Regions from separate parts of the Methylobacterium sp. A54F genome, predicted to be linked through region 2. Evidence: predicted binding sites of a transcription regulator. Region 2 holds the regulator's gene; the other holds the start of a gene.
What was found. Region 2 encodes LexA, which represses DNA repair genes until DNA is damaged. Its sites were predicted from a motif close to TGTTCNNNNTGTGTTCNG; they were not measured.
Positions count from the first base shown of each region.

Region 1: a site for LexA is predicted at 2,501-2,518, ahead of parE (DNA topoisomerase IV subunit B). Genes of this name have one in related genera too.

Region 1 is NZ_JBKFBF010000005.1:168,020-172,225, forward strand. Features, by position in the region: gene parE (DNA topoisomerase IV subunit B) at 382-2,439, opposite strand; gene ACLBXP_RS10420 (hypothetical protein) at 2,750-2,935, shown strand; gene topA (type I DNA topoisomerase) at 2,991-4,206, opposite strand, start outside.
Region 2 is NZ_JBKFBF010000009.1:106,423-110,628, reverse strand. Features, by position in the region: gene ACLBXP_RS16100 (anion permease) at 1-485, shown strand, start outside; gene ACLBXP_RS16095 (hypothetical protein) at 499-807, opposite strand; gene lexA (transcriptional repressor LexA) at 1,115-1,837, shown strand; gene ACLBXP_RS16085 (ComEC/Rec2 family competence protein) at 1,831-4,074, opposite strand.

The DNA.
Region 1 (4,206 bases), on a different contig from region 2:
GATGTGGCTTGACAGATGTGGCGACAACACGGCCGCGCTTGCGGCCGTCCCGAGGCATTTCGCGGCGGAATCGGGGCTCGGCGCCCCAGGCCCGGACGCAAAGCATCGGAAAGTTGAAATGCAAGTCCATCTGAAGCGCGCTGAAGTAGAACTGAGAATAAATCGGCGCACGCGCTTCGTCGCGGACGCGCGGGTCCGCGTCCGTATTACGGGGCATCACGGCGGACGATGCAGGCGAGGAGCCACCCCTCCCGGTGGCTTGGCCCTCGACGCCCCACCGGGTCACGTCGAGGGCGAACTGGGCTCCGCTCAGGCAATCGCGCGGGCCTGCCGGCCCGCCCCGGAGGAGGTATCCGGCAGAGAAGCCAGGGGCCAAGCGCCTCAGATGTCGAGTTGCGCGCCGTCCGCGAACGTGGCGCGCTCTGAGATGAAGGCGAACCGCGCCTCCGGCTTGTTGCCCATCAGGCGCTCCACGGCGTCGCCCGTGGATTCGCGCGCCTCGTCGAGCACCGCGACCCGGAGCAGCGTGCGCTTCTTCGGGTCCATCGTGGTTTCCTTCAGCTGCGCCGGCATCATCTCGCCGAGGCCCTTGAAGCGGCCGATCTCGACCTTGCCGTTTTTGAAGGTGGTCCGGATGAGCTGGTCCTTGTGGGCGTCGTCCCGGGCATAGGCCGTCTTGGTGCCCTGCTGCAGCCGGTAGAGCGGCGGCATCGCGAGGTAGAGATGGCCCTTGTCGATGAGCTTGGGCATCTGCCGGTAGAAGAAGGTGATCAGCAGCGAGGCGATGTGGGCGCCGTCCACGTCGGCGTCCGTCATGATGATCACCTTGTCGTAGCGCAGGTCCTCCGCGCGGTACTGATGGCCCGTGCCGCAGCCGAGGGCCTGGGTCAGGTCCGAGATGAGCTGGTTCGCGCCGAGTTTGTCCCGGCTTGCCGATGCGACGTTCAGGATCTTGCCGCGCAGCGGGAGGATTGCCTGGGTGGCGCGGTCGCGGGCCTGCTTGGCGGAGCCGCCGGCCGAGTCGCCCTCGACGATGAAGATCTCGGAGCCCGCCGTGCCGGCGGCCGAGCAGTCGGCGAGCTTGCCGGGCAGGCGCAGCTTGCGGGTGGCGGTCTTGCGCGCGACCTCCTTCTCCTGGCGGCGGCGCAGGCGCTCCTCCGCCCGGTCGATCACCCAGTCGAGGAGCTTCGCGGCCTGCGTCGGCGAATCCGCGAGCCAGTGGTCGAAGGCGTCCCGGACCGTCGTCTCGACGATGCGGGAGGCCTCGACGGTGGCGAGCTTGTCCTTGGTCTGGCCCTGGAACTCCGGCTCGCGGATGAACACCGAGAGCATCGAGGCGCAGGTCGCCATGACGTCGTCGGTGGTCACCGCCGTCATGCGCTTGGCCTGGTTCACGCGCTCGGCGTGCTCGCGCAGGCCCCGCAGCAGCGCGACGCGCAGGCCGGATTCATGCGTGCCGCCCTCGGGCGTCGGGATGGTGTTGCAGTAGGAGGACGAGACGCCGTCCTCCGTGACCATCCAGGCGACGGCCCATTCGAGGGAGCCGTGGGAGCCCGGCCGCGTCACCTTGCCGGAGAAGATCGCGTCGGTGACGAGCTCCTTCCCGTCGATGTCGCGGGCGAGGTAGTCACGCAGGCCGCCCGGGAAGCGGTGAACGGCCTCCGGGGGCACGTCGTCGAGCCCTTCGAGCAGGCTCGGCGCGCAGCGCCAGCGGATCTCGACCCCGCCGAACAGGTAGGCCTTCGAGCGCGCCATCTTGAACAGGCGGCGCGGATCGAATTTCAGCGCTCCGAAGATCTCGGCATCGGGGTGGAAGCGCACGCGGGTGCCGCGACGGTTCTGGACCCGCCCGACCGTCTCCAACCCGCCCTGTGCGTGGCCGCGGGAAAAGCTCTGGCGATAGAGGGTCTGGTTGCGGGCGACCTCGACCTCAAGGACGTCCGACAGGGCGTTGACCACCGAGATGCCGACGCCGTGCAGGCCGCCGCTGGTCTCGTAGACCTTGGAGTCGAACTTGCCGCCCGCGTGCAGCGTCGTCATGATCACTTCGAGGGCGGACTTCCCCGGAAACTTCGGGTGCGGGTCGACCGGGATGCCACGGCCGTTGTCCGTGACCACGAGGGCGCCGGTCTCCTCCAGCTCCACCTCGATGAAGCTCGCGTGGCCCGCCACCGCCTCGTCCATGGAATTGTCGATCACCTCGGCGAAGAGGTGGTGGAGCGCCCGCTCGTCGGTGCCGCCGATATACATGCCGGGCCGGCGCCGCACCGGCTCAAGCCCCTCGAGGACCTCGATGGTGGAGGCATCGTAGCCGGCCTCTGCCGCCTCGGGAGCCGGCAGGGGTTGCACGGCCACCGGGCGCCGCCGCTCGCTCGCCGGCAGCCCAGCGCCGGCGGCCTTTGCGCCCGGCCCGAACAAGTCGCGTGCGGGATCGCTCACGCGCACTCTCCCGGGCTTCGAATCGCGTCTCGCACCATGAGCCTTCATGCGCTCCTTGTACCGGAACAAACCGGAAACATCAAAGCGGTCCCGCACGGATCCGCCCTGCGGTGCACGATCGCATGCGCGGGCGCCGCCCACCAAACCCGGGGACCGAATGGCGGATGCGCCCGTGTCATCGGAGTGATGCGCAAGCGTGGTTAAGATCCCGTCTCGCGGTGCGGATACGCCGAAAGGTGACGGAACCGAAACCTCGGAAGGGCATTATCTTGCCGAAGCTGAGCCGTAACGCCAACCGGAGCCCCAGCCGATGAGCACCGCCGCGATCGAAGCGCGCCGCCTCACCCTCGCTCGCCTGGAGCGCGCCGCCGGCGAGGTGTTCGGCTGTCCGCAGGAGGCCGCGCCCGCGCCACGGGTCTCGGTGCTGACGCCGACGATCGTGGCCCTGGCGGCCCTCGCCACAGCGATCGCGGCGGCTGTCAGCTACCTCGTCTGATCCTCTCGCATTATCGTTCCAGCCTTCGGCCCGGCGCTGTCCGGACCGAATCGCCTCACTCCGCCGCCTTCTTGGGGGCCCGCTTGGCCGCCGGCCTCGCGGCCGCCTTGGCTCCGGCCTTCGCCGCCGGCTTCCGCTTCGGTGCCGATTCATCGCCGCCCGCAGCCTTTCGCGGCGCGGCCTTACGGGCGGGAGCCTTGCGGCCCCGCGCGGGCGTCTTACCGCCGCCCGCGGCGCGGCGCGCGTTCACGAGGCCGATCGCCTCCTCGAGGGTCAGCGCGTCGCCCACGACGGTCTTCGGCAGCGTGGCGTTGACCTCGCCATCGGTAACGTAGGCCCCGTAGCGCCCGGCCTTCACGGTCAGCGCCCGCCCGGAAGCCGGGTCCGTGCCGACCACCCGGCCCGGATCGCCAGCCGGGCGGCCGCGGCCGCCGCCCTGCTCTTTGGCCACGATGAGGTCGATGGCCCGGTTGCCGCCGATCTCAAGGACGTCGTCGTCCTTTCCGAGGTTCGCGTAAGTCTTCCCGTGCTGCACGTAGGGCCCGAAGCGCCCGAGATTGGCGAGGATCGGCTCACCGGTCTCGGGGTGCCGGGCGACCTCGCGGGGCAGAGCGAGCAGGCGCAGGGCGATCTCCAGATCGACCGATCCGGGGGAGAGCCCCTTGGGCAGCGAGGAACGCTTGGGCTTCTCGGCGCCCTTCTCGGTGGAGGCCTCGCCGAGCTGCAGGAAGGGACCGAAGCGGCCGTCCCGCAGGGTCACGGGCAGACCCGTGGCGGGGTCGTTGCCGAGCACCCGCGTGCCGGGCTGCCCGCCCTCGGCCGACGTTCCGTCGCCCTCGCCCTCGACGCCCGAGGCCGCGAGCTGGCGGGTGTACTTGCACTCCGGGTAGTTCGAGCAGCCGACGAAGGCCCCGAACTTGCCGAGCTTCAGGGAGAGCGTACCCGAGCCGCAGGTCGGGCAGGCGCGCGGGTTCGACCCGTCCGCCCGCTCTGGGAAGATGTGTGCGCCCAGGAGGTCGTTCAGTGCGTCGAGGACCTCGGCGACCCGCAGTTCCTTGGTGCCGCCGACCGCCGCGGAAAAATCGCGCCAGAAATCGCGCAGCACCTCGCGCCAGTCGATCTCGGCATTCGAGACGCGGTCGAGCTGACCCTCCAGCGCGGCGGTGAAGTCGTACTCGACGTAGCGCTTGAAAAAGCTTTCCAGGAAGCCGGTGACGAGCCGGCCCTTGTCCTCCGGGACGAGCCGCTTCTTGTCGATCTTGACGTATTCG
Region 2 (4,206 bases):
GCTTCCGCATCCTGCAATTCGCCTCGGCCTCCCTCTACTCGCTGGGCCACGGCGGCAACGACGCCCAGAAGACCATGGGGATCATCGCGGTGCTGCTCTACGCGCAGGGGCACCTCGGTGAGAGCTTCCACGTCCCCCTCTGGGTCGTGCTCTCCTGCCAGTCGGCGATGGCGCTCGGCACTCTGTTCGGGGGCTGGCGCATCGTGCACACGATGGGCTCGCGCATCACCCGGCTCAACCCGATGCAGGGCTTCTGCGCCGAGACCGGGGGCGCGCTGACCCTGTTCCTCGCGACCTGGCTCGGCGTGCCCGTCTCCACGACCCACACCATCACGGGCGCGATCATCGGCGTGGGTGCGGCGCGGCGCGCCTCCGCGGTGCGCTGGGGCGTCGCCGGGGATATCGTGACGGCCTGGGTGCTGACCCTGCCGGCGGCCGCCCTCATCGCGGCCGGAACCTACCTCGTCACCGGTCTCTTCGGCTGAGGGTGCGATCCTCTCAGGGCCGAGCCTTGCCGGCGACCTCCCGGACGAAGGCGAGGCAGCGGCTGCGATCGGCCGGATCCGTCACGCGCCCGAAGGCCTCGAGGAGTTCCGCGGTCTGCGCCACGAGGCCGAGATCGGTCGCGCTCTCCTCACGGTCGCCGGCGCCCGCGAGGGGGTCCCCCGTCAGCAAGGCGTCCTCGCTCGTGCCGAGCGCCGCCGCGATCCGCCTCACCATCGTGCGCCCGGACGTCGCCTCCGGCGCCGCCTCGAACCCGGACAGGTTCATGCGGTCGTCGCGCTCGCTCCGCTCGCCACCCATCATGGTACCACGCCCCCACTCTTCGAATTTTGGCCGAACGCTCTAGCTTTCAGTCCAATGATGCACAATCATCCGGTGCACAATGCAGACGTCTACCGAGGTGCGGCGGACCCGCGCAGCGACGGAACGAGACCTGTGCCAGCGCGGGACCGACGCGGGCATCCGGCCGGCGTCCGCGGCCAGACAGCAGAACTCGTGCCGACCGGTTCGAGCCGCTCTTGCGGAACACTTGCGGAACGTTTAGCCTGTTCGCTGTTTGTTTCTGCGACCGCGCGCCGCGTGGGCGCCCACCTTGAGACAGGTCGAACCGATGCTGACGCGTAAGCAGTTGGATCTCCTCCGCTTCATCCAGCAGCGCATGCGCGAGAGCGGCGTGCCTCCCTCCTTCGATGAGATGAAGGATGCGCTGGACCTCAAGTCGAAGTCGGGCATTCACCGCCTGATCACCGCCCTGGAGGAGCGCGGCTTCCTGCGTCGCCTGCCGAATCGGGCCCGCGCGATCGAGGTGATTCGCATGCCCGAGACGCTCGGCAGCGCCGCCGGCGCGGCGAGCGAGGTGCGGCGCTTCACCCCGAGCGTCGTCGAGGGCGGACGGGCGAAGGCTGCGCCGCCGCGGCCGACCACGACGCAGATCGTCGATGAGGCGGGCCGGGCCGTGACGATCCCCGTGATGGGACGCATCGCGGCCGGTACGCCGATCTCCGCGATCCAGAACCAGAGCCATGCCATCACCCTGTCGCCGGACTTCGTGGCGGGCGGTGAGCATTATGCGCTCGAGGTTCGCGGCGATTCGATGGTCGAGGCCGGCATCCTGGACGGGGACCTCGTGGTCATCCGCAAGCAGGAGACCGCCAACACCGGCGACATCATCGTGGCGCTCATCGACGACGAGGAGGCGACCCTGAAGCGCCTGCGTCGCCGCGGTTCCTCGATCGCGCTGGAGGCGGCGAACCCCGCCTACGAGACGCGGGTGTTCGGGCCGGACCGCGTTCGGATCCAGGGTCGCCTCGTCAGCCTCGTCCGGCGCTACTGAAGCGATTCGGCTGAGGGCGGGTCGGGCTCGTCCTCGCCCGGCGGCCGCACGGTGGCGGGCGGTCCCTGGGCGGGTTCGGGCCGCGCCGCGGGACTTGGCCGTCGCCAGGGCGGCGTGCGGACCGGATCGCGGGCGTTCGTGACGCGCGGGCCCTCGCCCGTGAAGCGGATCGCCACGGCGCCGTGCCGGGCGAGGTAAGCCCGGTCGATCACGAGCGGTGCCGCGCAGGCCGCCGGTGCCGCTCGGGCGCTGACGAGGATCGCGGCCCGGGCGCAATCCTCCGCGAAGGCACGGCCATCTCGCACCAGGGCGACCGCGCCGCCCCCCGCCATCGTCGCGGTGCACCCGAGGCGATCGCAGCGCCCGCCCGCGGCAAGCTCCGAGGCCTGCCGCCCGTCCCCGTCGGCGCGCAGCCATTGTTCGACCACGAAGGACGGCGCCCGCCCGACCAGCATCAGCCGGCCTGCGCCGTCGCGCAGCGCGAGGCCCCCGCCCTCGCGATCGACGTAGAGGTCGTGCCGCTCCGGGACCGCCGCGAGTGCGAGGCCGAGGGCCGCCGGGGCGAGGCTCAGCCAGCGCAGGCGCGAGGCCGGCAGCGTCGCGAGGAGCAGGGCGAGGCCGAGGAGCGCGAGGGCGCCCGTGCCGAAGGCCGGCACCACGACGGTGGCGTGGCCGAACCCGGCGATCCACTCGGAGGTCGTGAGCATGCCCCGCACCGCGAGGCCCATCAGCCACCAGACCGGCTGGTCCAGGGCGAAGGGGTAGGCCAGGATGCCGAGCACCGCGGCGGGCATCACCGCGAGGGAGACCAGGGGCAGGGTCAGGGCGTTCCCGAGGATCCCGAACGGCTGCACGGTCTGGAAGTGATAGGTCGCGAACGGCGCGGTGGCGCATTGCGCGACGAGGGTCGTGGCGAGCGTTCCGATGACGGCGGTCCCGGCGAGCGCGATCAGGCGCCCCAGGCGCCCGGCCCCCTCCCGCCGCAGGAACCCGGCGCCGAGGAGCGGCGCGCAGGCGATGAGCCCGGCGACCGCGCCGAACGACATCTGGAAGCTCGGGCCGAGCAGCGCCTCCGGCTCGCGGGCGAGCGCCACCAGCGCCGCGAGGGCGAGGTTGCGCATGCTGAGGGCGGGCCGGTCCACCAGGATCGCGCCGAGCATGATCAGGGTCATGAGGAGCGCCCGCTCGGCCGCCACGTCCCAGCCCGAGAACACGCAGTAGGCGGTCACGCCCGTCATCGCGAAGCCCGCGGCGATCTTCTTGATCGGCCAGGTGAGGGCGAGGAACGGGACGAGGGCGAGGATCGCCCGGATCAGCCAGAACACCACGCCGGCGGCGAGCACCATGTGGAGCCCCGAGATCGAGATGACGTGGTAAATCCCGGCCGCCCGCAGCACCGCGCTGGTCTCCGGGCTGATCAGGCCGCGCTTGCCCGTGACGAGGGCCGCCGCGACCGCGCCGGCCTGCCCCCCGTTGGCGTCGGTGATCCGCCGCGTCAGGGCGTTGCGCGCCGCATCGACCGCCGCGGCGATCCGCAGGCCGAGGTCGGGGGGCTCGGGCGGCGCGCGGACCTCGATCCGCCCCACGAGCGAGCCCACCGCGCCGATGCCGCGGAAGTAGGCGTCGCGGGCGAAATCGTAGCCGCCCGGCCGCGCGGCCTCGGGCGGCGGCAGGAGGCGCGCGGTGGCGGCGATGAAATCGCCCGGCCGCAGCGCCTCCGCCCGCTTGTAGGAGACGCGCACCCGCGCCGGCCGCTGCCCCGCGGCGAGGCCGCCGAAGCCCGACACCCGCACGACCACCCGGGCCCCCTCGTCGCGCTCGTCGAGGGCCTCGATGAAGCCGGTGAGCGGGCCGATGGTGGTGCGGGCGAGGACCGGCGCCTCGACCCGGAGGATCCGCCACTCGGCCGCCGCGAAGCCCAGGAAGGCGGCGACCGCGGCGAGCGCCAGCGCCCGCGCGACGGGGCGCCCGCCGAGCCAGGGCATCGGCGCCAGGCAGGCACCGCCGGCGATGAGCGGCGCGGCGAGCGCCGGACTGCCGTCCGCCGCGGTGAAGCGCACGAGGATGCCGAGGCCGAAGGCGACGGCGAGCCACGGGAAGAGCCGCCGCTGCTCCGCCTCCACGGCGAGGCCGGCGCCGAAGAACGCCCGGATGGCGGGCAACGGGGCGAGGCGGCGCCACGCGACGCCCGACCGCGCCGCCGCGATGCTCCCGGCCCCGCTCCCCCCTCCGCCCATGCGTGCCGCCCGATGGTGCCGCCGGAAACCCTCGCCCGGACGCGCCGCGAATCGCCGGCACGTTCCGGCCCGAACGGCGTTTCCTCAAGTGCTCGGGCTCATGCTACACGCCCGCGACCGGACGGGTCGATC